DNA from 2 places in the Streptomyces sp. AN091965 genome. Region 1 is predicted to be linked to the other one. Evidence: predicted binding sites of a transcription regulator. Region 1 holds the regulator's gene; the other holds the start of a gene.

What was found. Region 1 encodes HspR, which represses chaperone genes until heat shock. Its sites were predicted from a motif close to TTGAGNNNNNNNNNCTCAA; they were not measured.
Region 2: the regulator HspR is predicted to act here: its motif matches at 5,449-5,467, upstream of lon (endopeptidase La).

The regions. Positions count from the first base shown of each region.
Region 1 is NZ_JALDMY010000001.1:5,239,821-5,247,061, reverse strand. It holds gene MQV74_RS41200 (helix-turn-helix transcriptional regulator) at 296-1,327, shown strand; gene MQV74_RS22240 (helix-turn-helix transcriptional regulator) at 1,342-2,403, shown strand; gene MQV74_RS22235 (hypothetical protein) at 2,621-3,127, opposite strand; gene MQV74_RS22230 (fibronectin type III domain-containing protein) at 3,368-4,096, shown strand; gene MQV74_RS22225 (heat shock protein transcriptional repressor HspR) at 4,193-4,648, opposite strand; gene dnaJ (molecular chaperone DnaJ) at 4,653-5,840, opposite strand; gene grpE (nucleotide exchange factor GrpE) at 5,961-6,707, opposite strand; gene dnaK (molecular chaperone DnaK) at 6,707-7,241, opposite strand, start outside.
Region 2 is NZ_JALDMY010000001.1:6,450,793-6,458,033, reverse strand. It holds gene MQV74_RS27585 (hypothetical protein) at 258-1,103, shown strand; gene MQV74_RS27580 (MarR family winged helix-turn-helix transcriptional regulator) at 1,274-1,768, opposite strand; gene MQV74_RS27575 (lysozyme) at 2,085-2,924, shown strand; gene lon (endopeptidase La) at 3,009-5,426, opposite strand; gene MQV74_RS27565 (GNAT family N-acetyltransferase) at 5,711-6,376, shown strand; gene MQV74_RS27560 (DUF1048 domain-containing protein) at 6,833-7,241, opposite strand, start outside.

The sequences.
Region 1 (7,241 bases):
TGCACCATAAGCCCAAGGGCGGCACCGACCAATGGAGCCGCCCGCGCGTCCGGCGCGCCGCGGGACCCGGCCCCCGGCGCCGGTGGTCTCCGTGCCGCGCGGTGGCACGCGGGAAGGACGGAGGGCCCGCGGGGCGCCCCGCCCCAGAGCTGCCGTCGGCCTGCCGGGGCATCCGTTGAAGTCTGAATAATTGGCTGTGGAATGCTAGGAATAGCCCCGCCATTGAAGGCAGTTGCCGCGTTGGCAACAATGGCCACTCACGTGCCGCACCGGCGGGAGGAGCAAGGGGAGCGCCGTGCCGGACGGAGCGATGCGCGAGACGGACGCGGGCCCTTCGGCCCACCCGCCGCACGGCCACGACGTCCTCTGCGAGCAGGCGCGGGCCCTGTACGCCCGGGCCCTGCACGACGGCCGCGTCCCCGCCGGCGCGGCCCACGCCGACTGTCTGCGCCCCTTCGGCCTGCTGCGCGCGGACCCGGCGGGCGACCCGGCGTGGCTGCTGCCCGCCGCGCCCGTCGTGGCCCTGCCCCGGCTCCTTGAGGACATCGAGCGGCGCGTGGCACGGCACCGCGCCCGGGCCGCCCGGCTCGCGGCCGCCTTCGAACCGCTCATCCGGGCGGAGCCGGTCCCCGACCCGGACTCGGCGGCGGCGCACCTCACCGTCCTCCAGGGCGTGCCGAGGATCAGGACGGCCGTGCGGCAGGCCCTCGCCGACGCCCGCGAGGAGCTGCTCGCGGTCCAGCCGAGCGGCCCGAGGCCGCGCCTGCTGCCCCACGACGAGCCGTGGCGCATGGCCGAGTTCGTCGCACGCGGCGGGCAGCTGCGCACCCTCGCCCGGCCGCCGCGGGGCGGCGCGCCGCCGCCCCGGACGCATCCGCTGGGGCCCGCAGCCGACGGCGAGGCCCGCACGCTCGACGAACTCCCGCCCTGCCTCATCCTCTTCGACCGGCGCGTCGCGTTCATTCCGGCGGACCCCGGCGGCGAGATCTCCTTCGAAGTGCGCTCGCCCGCACTCATCTCGTACGTCGCGAGCGCCTTCGACATTCTCTGGCGGCTCGCGCGGCCGCTGTACCGGGAAGACGCCCCGCCCCTGCCCGACAAGGCGATCTCACCGGTGCAGCTGGAGATCGCACGCCTTCTCACCGAAGGCCTCACCGACACGGAAATCGCCACGCGCACGGATCTGAACGTCCGTACCGTACGCGTCCACATCGCCAAGGTGGCGCAGGTCCTCGGCAGTACGAGCCGGACCCAACTCGGCTTTCTCATAAGCCAGTCCGGAATACTCGAACGCCATTCCTCACGGCGTTTCTCACCCGGCCGGTGAGAGGGAGGACCGACATGCCCCCGGGGGACGAGCGGCACCGCCCGCACGGGGCCGACGCGTGGTGCGCCGCGGGGGCCGCGCTCTACGCCCGGGCCCTGCGCGAGCGCCGCGTACCCGCGCGGGACGCGGAACGCGCGCCCTGCCTGGTCGACTTCGGCCTCCTGCACCCCGACCTCGACGACATGGCGTGGCTGCTGCCCAGCGCCCCCTCGCGCGCCCTGCTGCGGCTGCTGCGCGGCATCGAGGAGGACGTGGCGCACGAACGGCGCCGCGAGGCCGAGCTGACCGCCGCCTTCGAGCCGCTGCTCGCCCTCGCGCGCCGGGCGGCGGAGCGGACGGCCGCGCCCGCTCCACCGGACCGTGGCGCACCGCCCAGGAGTTCCGCGATCACCCTGCTCAGGGGCGTGCCCCGGATCACCGACGCCGTCTGCCGGGCCGCGGACACCTGCGCCGACGAGGTCCTGACCGTGCAGCCGGGCGGGTTCCACCGCGTCTGGGACCTGGGCTCGGCGCCGCCGCGCGAACAGCCGCTGCTGTCCCGCGGCTGCCGGCTGCGCACCCTGTACCAGCACACGGCCCGGCACGCCTTCCCCGTGCTCGCCCGCTTCGAGGAGCTGGCGGGCGACGTGGAGGTCCGCACGCTGAGCGAGGTCACGGCCCAGCTCGTCGTCTTCGACCGCGCGGTCGCCTTCGTCCCCGCCGACCGGGACCGCGCCCTGGCCCTGGAGATCCGCGTGCCCGCCCTGGCCCGCTATCTGGCCGCGCTCTTCGACCGCCTGTGGCGCCTGGCGACGCCCCTGTTCCCGCATCCGGCGCCGCAGCCCGCGCGGGACGGCGTCACCGCCCGCCAGCGCGCCATCGCCGAACTGCTCACGGAGGGCCTCACGGACGCGGGCATCGCCGAACGCCTCGGCATGAACGTGCGGACCGTACGCGTCCACATCTCCAAGCTGGCCGAGGTCCTCGGCAGCACGGGCCGCACCCAACTCGGCTACCGCATCGGCCAGTCGGGCCTCCTCGGCCCCACGGACCCGGGCGGCCCCCGCGGATCCCACGGCCCCGGCCGTAGCCGCTGAATCACGAACGTCCGCAATTGCGGCTACTTGCCCCCGCCCCCGCCCCTTGCACCGCAACAAGTTGACGGTAGCGGAGCGTGGGCGCGGCACTGCATGGTGATGACCGCAGCGGCTCTGTTGTGGTCTCCCCCCGCGGGGTCGCGCTTCCCTAAGATGCCCCGGCCCGCCACGTTTCCGTGGCGGGCCGGGGCAGCCACGCGCCCCGCGGACCGGGCGCCTACGCCTGACCCGCCCACTCCCGCAGCAGGCGCTCGCGCAGCTCGCGGCGCGGCGTGCCGCCCTCGTGCGAGCGCCCCCACTCGGCCATCGCCGACAGCGTGGTCAGCAGCGTGGCGGCCCCCTCCGTGAGCCGGGCGAGCAGGGCGCGGGACAGGTCGTACTCCTTCTGGGAGTAGCCGTACGCCGCCGCCACGTACGCGGTCAGCTCGACCTCCTGGTCGGCGGTCTCCACGCACACGGTCATCGAGGGCGCGTCCTCACCGCCGCCGAGCCCGACCGTGAGCGCCATGTCCACCACCATCCCGACCTGCCGCTTCAGCGACTTCACCGGGACGTCCTCGATGCTCAGCGCCCGTACGTCGTCCCAGAGCCACAGGCCCGACTGCTGGTGCCCGAGCCCGGCCACCCCCTCGGGTGTCAGCCGGACCCCGGGAGCGAGCCCGGACGGCTTCGAGCCCACGTACACATCGCCCTCGGCGATCCAGAACAGCCCGACCATGGCCATGGAGAATCCAGCTTTCCCGCGGAAGAGACACGACAGCCTGCCAACTATAGGAGTGCGGCGCGCCGTCTATCGTTCCCCTACGGCTCCTCGCTAGAGTGCCCCGTCCCCCACGGACCAGCGGTTTCTCCCCCCACGTGTGCACCTCCCGTCACTCCTGGAAAGGGACTGCCAGCCGTGTCTCACCCCTCGTCTCCCTCCCCGTCTCCCTCCCCGCGAAGATCCCGTCTCCGCTCGTTCGCCGTGCCGTCGGCGGCGGCCGCCGCCGTGCTCGCCGCGGGGCTCGGCCTGGGCGCCGCGCTCGACACCGGGTCCGGCGGCGCCACCGCCGCCCCCGCCTCGGGCACCGCGCCCAAGGCCCCCGAGAAGCTCAGGGCCGTGTCCGGCGAGCGCGCCAACTCGGTGACCTGGGACGCCTCTTCGGGCGCTCGCACGTACGAGGTGTACCGGGCCGAGGCCGACGGCGCCTTCACCCGCCTCGGCACCGTGACGACGCCGAAGTACACCGACGGGCGGGTCGTACCCGACGTGCCGTACGCCTACAAGGTCAAGGCCGTCGGTTCCGGCGGCAAGACCTCGCCGTACTCCTCGGCCGCGCGGGCGGCCCGGGACACCATCGCGCCACTGCCGCCCGAGCAGCTCTCCGTCGTCACGCCCGACGACGGGCCCGGTGTAGCCCTGGCCTGGCGCGACGGCACCGAAGCGGTGTCGTACACGGTGTACCGCTCGGAGTCCCCGCACGCGCCGCTCAAGAAGATCGGCACGTCCACGACGACCTCGTTCCGCGACACCGGGGCCCCGGGCGGGGACCGCCCGGCCGTCTACTGGGTGAAGGCGGTCGACGCCGCGGGCAACGCCTCCAAGGCCGCCATGGCCACCAGCCGCCCGACCGAGCCGACCCTGCCGCCGACGCAGCCGCCGACCGGCTCGCCGTCCCCCGGGGAGCCGTCGCCGACGCCCGGCGACGGCTGAGCCGCACGGCCGCCCCGGCACGACGAAGGCCGGGCGCCCGCCCACGAACGACTCGTGGGCGGGCGCCCGGCCTGCGCGTGCCGGACTTCCGGCGGGCTACTGCTCCGGCGACCTCTTCGGCCGCCACACCACGAGCGCGCTCGCCTGCTGCACGTCCTGGTACGGCACCAGGTCGCGGCGGTAGGAGGCGTGGACCTGGGCCTCGCGCTGCTGCATCGCGGCGGCCGCGCCCTCGACGGCCGCCGACAGCTCGGCGACCCGGGACTGGAGCGCCGCGACCTGGTTCTCCAGCTCGATGATGCGCTTGATGCCCGCGAGGTTGATGCCCTCCTCCTGGGAGAGCTGCTGGACGGTGCGGAGCAGCTCGATGTCCCGGGCGGAGTACCGCCGGCCCCGGCCGGCGGTGCGGTCGGGCGAGACCAGGCCCAGGCGGTCGTACTGCCGCAGGGTCTGGGGGTGGAGACCGGAGAGCTGGGCCGCCACCGAGATGACGTACACCGGGGTCTCGTCCGTCAGCTGATACGGGTTGCGTCGGCGGCCGTCCCGCTCCATGAGGTCACGCTCCCTTCGCGGCCTTGAACAGTTCTGCCCGCGGATCGAGATCCGCAGTCGCCTTGCGGTACTCCTCCAGGGCTTCCTTCGCCTCGGGGGACAGCGTCGTCGGTACGGACACCTCCACCGTGACGAGCAGGTCGCCGGGGGTGCCGTCCTTGCGGGCGGGGCCCTTGCCGCGCACCCGCATCGTGCGTCCGTTCGGCGTGCCCGGGGGCAGCTTCAGGGTGACGGGCACGCCGCCGAGCGTGGGCACCCGCACCTCGCCGCCGAGCGCGGCCTCGGAGAGGGTCACCGGGACCGTCACCGTGAGGTTCTCGCCCTTGCGGCCGAAGACCGGGTGGGCGTCCACATGGACGACCACGTACAGATCGCCCGCGGGGCCGCCGCGCTCACCGGGCGCGCCCTTGCCGCGCAGCCGGATCCGCTGGCCGTCGCTGACGCCCGCCGGGATGCGCACCTGCATCGTCCGCGACGACTTCGCGCGGCCGCTGCCGTGGCACACCTCGCAGGGCGTCTCGGCGATCAGGCCGCGGCCCTTGCAGTCCACGCAGGGGTCGGTGAGGGAGAACCCGCCACCGCCGCCCCGGGAGACCTGGCCCGTGCCCACACAGGTGGGGCACACGCGCGGCGTGCCGTTCTTGTCGCCGGTGCCCGAGCACGCCTTGCAGGCGGCCTGCGAGGACATGCGCAGCGGAACCGTCGCGCCCTCCACCGCCTCCGTGAAGCTCAGCGTGACCTCGGACTCGATGTCCTGGCCGCGGCGCGGCTGCGTACGCGTCCCCGTGCCCGCGCCACCGCGGTTGAACAGGCCCCCGAAGACGTCACCTAGGCCGCCGCCGAAGCCGCCGGCGCCCGCTCCACCGCCGCCCGGGGCGCCGCCTCCGAAGAGGTCGCCCAGGTCGAAGTTGAACGTGCCGCCGCCCGCTCCGGGGCCTGGCCTGAATCCGCCGTTGCCGAAGAGCGCGCGGGCCTCGTCGTACTCCTTGCGCTTCTTCGGGTCGCCGAGGACGTCGTTCGCCTCGGAGATCTCCTTGAAGCGCTCCTCGGCCTTCGCGTTGCCCTTGTTGGCGTCCGGGTGGTTCTCGCGGGCGAGCTTCCGGTACGCCTTCTTGATCTCGGCTTCGGTGGCGTCCTTGGGGACGCCGAGGACCTTGTAGAAGTCCTTCTCGATGAAGTCCTTGGTGCTCATCCCCGACGTCCCTCCTTCCTCGTCGTCAGGTCGACGCCGACGCCGACCGCGACGCCGGGTCCGCGACCATCATGGTCGCCGGGGGCCCGGCCGCGGCCGACGTCGCCGTCCGTGTCAACGTCAGCCCTTGTCCGGGCCACCGTTCTCCTTGCTCTCGGCCTTGTCGGCCTGGTCGGCGGGCCGGCCCGCGTCCTTGGCCTCGGCCTTGTCCGCGACGTCGGGCGTCCCGCCCTCGCCGTCGGCGTCCTCGGCCGCGTCCGGCTGCACCGTCTGCGCGCCGGGCTGCGGCTCCGCCACCGCCACGCGGGCGGGACGGATGACGCGCTCGCCGATGCGATACCCCGGCTGGAGGATCGCGACGCACGTCGTCTCCGTGACGTCCGGTGCGTAGCTGTGCATCAGGGCCTCGTGGATCGTCGGGTCGAAGGGCTCGCCCTCCTTGCCGAACTGCTGGAGGCCCATCTTGGCGACGACGGTCTCCAGCGATTCGGCCACCGACTTGAAGCCGCCGACCAGCTCGCCGTGGTCCCGCGCGCGGCCGACGTCGTCGAGGGTCGGGAGCAGCTCGGAGAGGAGGTTCGCCGAGGCGATCTCCTTCACCGTCACCTTGTCCCGCTCCACGCGGCGGCGGTAGTTCTGGTACTCGGCCTGGAGCCGCTGGAGGTCCGCGGTGCGCTCGCCGAGCGCCGAGCGGGCCTGGTCCAGCTGGGCCGTCAGTCCTGCTTCTCGCATTGCGTCCCCGGCCGGGGCCGCCGGGCCCTCCTCGGTGGAGGGCTCGGCGGCCTGCGGCGCCGCTTCGTCAGGGGTGGCGCCGGAGGGGACGTCGGGCCGGTCGGCGTCGCCGAAGCCCGGGGTCTCCTCCGTCATCAGACAGCGCCGCCCTTCGCGTCACCGGGCTTCTCGTCGTCGACGATCTCGGCGTCCACGACGTCGTCCTCCTTGGACATGTTCGGCGCGTCGGCGCCGGGGGCGGCACCTTCGGCGCCGGCCGCGCCCGCGGCCTGGGCGTCGGCGTACATGGCCTGGCCCAGCTTCTGGGAGACGGCGGCGACCTTCTCCGTGGCGGTGCGGATCTCCGCGGTGTCCTCGCCCTTGAGCTTCTCCTTCAGCTCGGCGACGGCCGTCTCGACCTCGGTCTTGACGTCACCGGGGACCTTGTCCTCGTTGTCCTTGAGGAACTTCTCCGTCTGGTAGACGAGCTGCTCGCCCTGGTTGCGCGACTCGGCGGCCTCGCGGCGGGCGTGGTCCTCGTCCGCGTACTTCTCGGCCTCTTCGCGCATGCGGTTGACCTCGTCCTTCGGCAGCGAGGAGCCACCGGTGACGGTCATCTTCTGCTCCTTGCCCGTGCCGAGGTCCTTCGCGGTCACGTGCATGATTCCGTTGGCGTCGATGTCGAAGGAG
Region 2 (7,241 bases), 1.2 Mb from region 1:
CGCATCGTCTGCCTGGCCACCTGAAGGAGTGAACATCGACTGGGAGTTGGCGAGCAAGTCACGCTGCGTGTCGCGCGGGCCGCGCGCGGTGCGCCGGTTGGACGTCCGTGGACGGCTTTGGCAGGATGCGCCGCCACACCCTTCGGAGCCGTCGATTCCGGCCGATTTCCCCTGCCCTGGCCACCGCCGCCGGGCCGCCCCTGCGTCGGCGTGCGCCCTCCGGCCGGGCCCCGGCGGGCCTCGGGCAGACTGACCCGATGCGCATCGAACTGGCCACCGAACCCGGCGACCCCGACCGTCCCAACGAGGACTACGCCTCGGTCGCGCTGCCCGCGTCCGGACAGGGCGGATCACTGGTCCTGCTCGACGGCGTGACGCCCCCGGCCGAGGACGTCGGCTGTCTGCATTCCGTCCCCTGGTTCACCGCGCGCCTCGGCGGCGCACTGGGCGAACTGTCCGTTTCACGACCGGATCTGACGCTCCCTGAGATTCTCGCGACGGCCGTCTCGCGCACCGCGGACACCCACCGTGACACCTGTGACCTTTCTCACCCGCGCACCCCGCAGGCGACGGTGGTCCTCGCCCGCTGGGACGCCGAGCGCGTCTCGTACCTCGTCCTGTCCGACTCGGCGCTGCTCCTCGCGGGGCCCGGCGGCGTGGTGGACGCGGTCCTCGACCGGCGCCTGGACGAGCTCCCGGCCGCCGTGCGCGCACTGCGCGACGCCGTACGGGCGCTGCCACGCGGCTCCGCCGAACGGCGGGCGCTCGGCGGTGAGTACGCGGCCGCCGTCGAGGCGCTGCGGAACGCGGAGGGCGGCTTCCACACCGCCGCCGCCGACCCCGCCGTCGCCGCCCTCGCGGTCACCGGCGAGCTGCCCCGCTCCGCCGTCACGGCCCTCGCCGCGCTCACGGACGGGGCCGGGCGCTGGGTCGAGACGTTCCGCGAGGGCGGCTGGGCCGACTGCTTCGCGCTGCTGCGCAAGGACGGCCCGCGGGGACTCGTCGAGCGCGTACGCGAGTTGGAGACGGCGGACCCGGACGGCACGGCGTTCCCACGCGGAAAGCGACACGACGACGCGGCCGTGGTGTACGCGGAGCTGTAGCCACGGCGTCGGCACGCCCGCCCGTACGGGCACGGTCGCGCCGGGTCATGTACCCACGCGCGAGGCGGAATTGCGCCAGCGGGACTACGTGAAGGGGAAGGGGACGCCAGTCCGAAGCGGGCCCGGAGCGCGGCTTCAGCGGGCCCGGAGCGCGACCGGAGCGCGGCCGTCTAGAACTCGGCCCGCGCGTTGAGCTGCCGGAGCAGCCGGGCCAGCTCGGCCACCTCGGCCCGGTCCCACCCGGCGAGCTGCCGCACGTACCGCTCACGCCGCCCGCGGCGCACCGTGCGGAACCGGTCCCGGCCCTCCTCCGTGAGCCGCACGAGCCAGGCCCTGCCGTCCGCGGGGTCCGGTTCCCGCGTGACCAGGCCGAGCTGCTCCAGGGCCCGCAGCTGACGGCTCATGGTGGCCTTGCCGACGCCGATGAAGGCGGCCAGGTCCGTGGCGCGCCGCGGCCCGGACTCGTCCAGGAAGGCGAGCAGCCCGTACGCGGCCGGTTCGAGATCCGGGTGGACCTGGCGGGCCATCTCGCCGGACGAGGCCCGGGCGCGACGGAGCAGCAGCGTCAGCTCCCGCTCCAGGGCGAGGAACTCGTGGTCCACACCACCGCCCACCGCCGTCCCGTCCCCGACCGAACCCCCGCCGTGGTGCGTGTCCTCACGCATGTCAGCACCCCTGCCGCACTTTCCCGATCCTGAAAGTTTTCGCCAGCCGCAGCCATCGCCGCAGCTCGCCCAGTATTTCGCAGGCGTAGACCAACGGCGGCCACGAGAGCCCCTTCCCTCCCGTTGTCTACGTGCGTAGCTTCATTAGTGACATGTTCACACCAGTAGCCTCGTGCCACGGGTACCAGTGGCACAGACTGTTCAGCGACATGTCGACAGGTCCCCCCACCGAGCCCGTCCGCCGTACCGGCGAAGCGCCACACCTTCGGCCACGCCCGCGCCGAACGGGCTCCACGAGGCCTTTCGGAGGCACGCCATGCCCGTGCACAGATCCCGTACGACCCGCCGCGGACATCCCGTCGCGGGCGTTCTCCTCGCCGTCCTGTCCGCCCTCGCGCTCCTCGTCGCCCTGCCCGGCGCCGCGCAGTCCGCCGACGGTGACGACATCCCGCCGCGCGGCAGCGCCCGCATGGGCCAGGGCGTCATCGAACACGACGGCCAGGGCGGCAGGCCGAGCGGCGGCGACGCCGCCCAGACGGAGGGCGTCGACGTCAGCAGCCACCAGGGCAACGTCAACTGGCAGGCCCTGTGGGACAGCGGCGTCCGATGGGCCTACGTGAAGGCGACGGAGTCCACCTCCTACCGCAATCCGTACTTCGCGCAGCAGTACAACGGCTCGTACAACGTCGGCATGATCCGCGGCGCCTACCACTTCGCCACCCCCGACACCTCCAGCGGCGCCGCCCAGGCCAACTACTTCGTCGACAACGGCGGCGGCTGGTCCCGCGACGGCAGGACCCTGCCCGGCGCCCTCGACATCGAGTGGAACCCCTACGGCGCCGCCTGCTTCGGCAAGTCCCAGAGCGGTATGGTCAGTTGGATCCAGGACTTCCTGAACACCTACCGGGCCCGCACCGGCCGCGACGCCGTGATCTACACGGCCACCACCTGGTGGAAGCAGTGCACGGGCAACTACGGCGGCTTCGCCTCCGCCCACCCGCTGTGGATCGCGCGCTACAACACCAGCCCCGGCGAACTCCCCGCCGGCTGGGGCTTCCACACCATGTGGCAGTACACGTCCTCCGGCCCGATCGTCGGCGACCACGACAAGTTCAACGGCGCCTACGACCGCGTCCAGGCCCTGGCCAACGGCTGACCGTCCGGCCCCGCCCCTGAGAAGCGGGTGCGGCAAGGTCCGGGGCCCTCACAGCCCCGGACCTTCACCGCCCCGCCGCGCCCGTCACGCCGCGGCGGGAACCTTCACCTCGGCCGGCGCCAGCGCCAGGTCGAGCACCTGCCGGACGTCCGTCACCGCGTGCACGTCGAGCTTCTCCAGGACCTCGGCGGGGACGTCGTCCAGGTCCGGCTCGTTCCGCTTCGGGATGATCACCGTGGTGATCCCGGCGCGGTGGGCCGCGAGCAGCTTCTGCTTGACGCCGCCGATCGGCAGCACCCGCCCTGTCAGCGACACCTCACCGGTCATCGCCACGTCCGTGCGCACCAGACGTCCGCTGAGCAGCGACGCGAGCGCCGTCGTCATCGTGATGCCCGCGCTCGGCCCGTCCTTGGGCACCGCGCCGGCCGGGAAGTGGATGTGCGCGCCCCGGTCCTTCAGATCGCCGACGGGCAGCTCCAGCTCGGCGCCGTGGGAGCGCAGGAAGGACAGCGCGATCTGCGCGGACTCCTTCATCACGTCACCCAGCTGTCCGGTGAGCGTCAGACCGGCCGCACCCGTCTCCGGGTCGGCGAGCGAGGCCTCGACGAACAGCACGTCGCCGCCCGCCCCGGTGACCGCGAGCCCCGTGGCCACGCCGGGCACCGCGGTGCGCCGCTCGGCCGGGTCCTGCGCCGACTCCGGAACGTGGTGCGGTCGCCCGATCAGACCGCGCAGCTCCTCCGCGCCGACCGTGAAGGGCAGCTCCCGCTCGCCCAGCTCGTGCTGCGCCGCGACCTTCCGGAGCAGCCGGGCGATGGAACGCTCCAGATTGCGCACCCCCGCCTCGCGCGTGTACTCCCCGGCGAGCTTGCGCAGCGCGCTCTCGTCGACCGTCACCTCACCCTCGGCGAGTCCGGCCCGGTCGAGCTGGCGGGGCACCAGGTGGTCCCGGCCGATGACGACCTTCTCGTCCTCGGTGTAACCGTCGAGGCGGACCAGCTCCATGCGGTCGAGCAGGGCCTCGGGGATGGCCTCCAGGACATTGGCCGTGGCCAAGAAGACCACGTCGCTCAGGTCCAGCTCCACTTCCAGGTAGTGGTCACGGAAGGTGTGGTTCTGCGCCGGGTCGAGCACTTCGAGGAGCGCGGCCGCCGGGTCGCCCCGGAAGTCCGAGCCCACCTTGTCGATCTCGTCAAGGAGCACCACCGGGTTCATCGAACCGGCCTCCTTGATGGCCCGCACGATCCGCCCCGGCAGGGCGCCCACATAGGTGCGCCGGTGGCCGCGGATCTCCGCCTCGTCCCGCACACCGCCGAGCGCGACCCGCACGAACTTGCGCCCCATGGCGTGCGCCACCGACTCCCCGAGCGAGGTCTTGCCGACGCCGGGCGGCCCGACCAGCGCGAGCACCGCGCCGCCGCGCCGCCCGCCGATCACGCCCATGCCGCGGTCGGTGCGCCGCTTGCGCACCGCCAGGTACTCGGTGATCCGCTCCTTCACGTCCTCCAGCCCCGCGTGCTCGGCGTCCAGGACCTCCTGCGCGCCCTTGATGTCGTACGCGTCCTCGGTCCGCTCGGTCCACGGCAGCTCAAGGACCGTGTCCAGCCAGGTGCGGATCCAGGAGCCCTCGGGAGACTGGTCGCTCGTGCGCTCCAGCTTCTCGACCTCCTTCAGGGCTGCTTCCCGCACGTGCTCGGGCAGGTCGGCGGCCTCGACCCGGGCGCGGTAGTCGTCGGACTCCTCCTCGCCCTCCTGGCCGTTCAGCTCGCGCAGCTCCTTGCGCACCGCCTCCAGCTGACGCCTCAGCAGAAACTCGCGCTGCTGCTTGTCCACGCCCTCCTGGACGTCCTTGGCGATCGACTCGGCGACGTCCTGCTCGGCCAGGTGCTCGCGCAGCTGCTCGGTGGCGAGCTTCAAACGGACCGTCGGGTCCTCGGTCTCCAGGAGCTTGACCTTCTGCTCAGTGGTGAGGAAGGGCGAGTATCCGGAGTTGTCCGCGAGCGCCGAGACGTCCTCGATCTGCTGCACGCGGTCGACGACCTGCCAGGCCCCGCGCTTCTTCAGCCAGCTCGTGGCCAGCGCCTTGTACTCCTTGACCAGTTCTGCCGTGGCTCCGGGCAGCGGGTCCGGCACGGTCTCCTCGACCTGCGCGCCCTCCACCCACAGCGCGGCGCCGGGGCCGGTGGTGCCCGCGCCGATGCGCACCCGGGCCCGCCCGCGGATCAGCGCACCGGGGTCACCGTCCGACAGGCGGCCCACCTGCTCGACGGTGCCGAGCACACCGGTGCCCGCGTACGTCCCGTCGATGCGCGGAACAAGCAGCACCTTCGGCTTGCTGCTACTCCCACTGGACCTCGCGGCGGCCTGTGCGGCCTCCACCGCGGCTCGTACGTCGGCGTCGGACAGGTCGAACGGCACCACCATGCCGGGCAGCACGACCTCGTCGTCGAGCGGCAGCACGGGCAGAGCGAGCGATGTGTTAGCCGTGGACTCAGCAGCCATGATCTCCCCTTCGGCATTCAAGTTGAGCTATACCGACTCAATGCTTGTGAGTCCCTGATTGTTCCCAGGGGTTTGTTCGCTGTGAGCGATCACCTCTGCCGCCACAGCGACGCGACTCAGTAACTTTCACCTAGCCAGTTCAACCATTACTCGTTATGGCTGCACCTCTTGACTGTCCATTACATGGCCAGTCGACGTTGGGAGACGTACGGATGGAAGCAACGGGGGCTACGACGGCCACGGAGGCCACAGCGACCTTGGGGGCCATAGAGGCCTTGGAGGTCATGGGAGCGAACGAGGCGGTGCGTGCTTGGGTCGACGGCTGGGTCGTCTCCCGCGGCGCGGCTCCCCCGGCGGTGGAGCCATGGGGCTACACGATCGACGTCGGCCTGGCCAGGCATCCGTCCCGGCACGTCTTCGGCTCGCCGCAGGGCGGTGTACAGGAGGCCGACGTGCGCAAGGTCGCGGCGTCGGTGTCGGGTGCGGACATCTGGCTGAAGGTCTTCGCCGAGCCGTCGCGGGTGACGCCGTGGCTCGGCCCGGAGTGGTGGGTCGATCCGGAGGAGGGCTACCTGATGACGGTGCCCCTGTCCCCGGTTGCCCCGGATCGCCTGGTGGCACCGGAGGGTTACCGGCTGCGCACGTGGACGCGGGGCGGTGTCGTACGGACGATGGTGACCGCGGCTGATGGTTCTTGGGCGGCGCGCGGCCAGATGGCACCGACGGGCCGCACGGCGGTCGCCGACCAGATCGAGACCTCGCCGGAGCACCGCCGCCGCGGCCTGGGCAGCCTGGTCATGCGCACGCTTCAGGCTGCCGCGGCCGAGCAGGGCTGCGAGGTCGGCGTCCTGGCCGGGACCGTGGAGGGACGAGCCTTGTACGAGGCGCTCGGCTGGCGGGTGGTGGCTTCGCTGACGAGCGCCCGCCGCAAGGGGCCGGACGAGTCTTGAGTGGCGGTGGGGCGTTGGCTGGGTGCGGTGGGCTGGTGACGGGTGGGCTAGTGATGGGCGGGGCGGGCTGGTGACTGCCGGGGTCGCCTGGCGTGGCGGCCTCGGCCCAGCAGTGGCGGTGGGGCGTTGATGGGCGCCACGGGCTGCTGACTGCCGGGGTCGCCTCGCGTGGCGGCCTCGGCCCAGCTGCCCCGCGCTTCACCTCAGTGATCGTCTTACCTGCCGCGTGGGTCGCTGCCTGCCACTGGGGCATCCGTCGCCCGGCTCTTCGGCGGCCGTCGGCCTCGGCCGTCGCAGGCACCGGCCGTCGCAGGCACTGGCCGCCATGGACGTTGGCCGTCCCGACAGCCTCCGGCCCGACCTGTCGGCCGGTGTCCCGCCCCGGCCGCCCGCCGGTCCGCCACCCGCCAGCCCACCCCCTCGTACATGGCCGCCCCCTCGGTGGCGCCGGTCCCCTCAGCCCTCCGAAGGCTCGCTCTTTCTCGCGCGGATGTCCTTGATGGCGTACGGCAGGCCGGGCAGAAGGAACAGCAGCGTGCCCCACAGCGGCAGGTGGAAGAGCGGGTCATCACCTATGAGCCAGCCGGTGAGCGCCGCTACGGGCAACACGGCCAGGCCGATGAGGATCCAGCCTCTGAAGCCGAGGTTCCCTCGCCGCATTTCCCAGGTCACGGTGCCTGCTGCCAGCGCTCCGTAGAAGGCGATCCGGGGCGCTTCTATCGACAGGGTCAGGGTCCGGTCGATGAGGTGGGTGAGCAGCAGCAGGGAGCCGACGACGAAGGGGATCAGGGCACCCATGCGCAGGACGCGCAGCGGCAGGGGCGTGTGCGCGCGAGCCCAGGAGGCGGCGAACGCCTTCACGTCG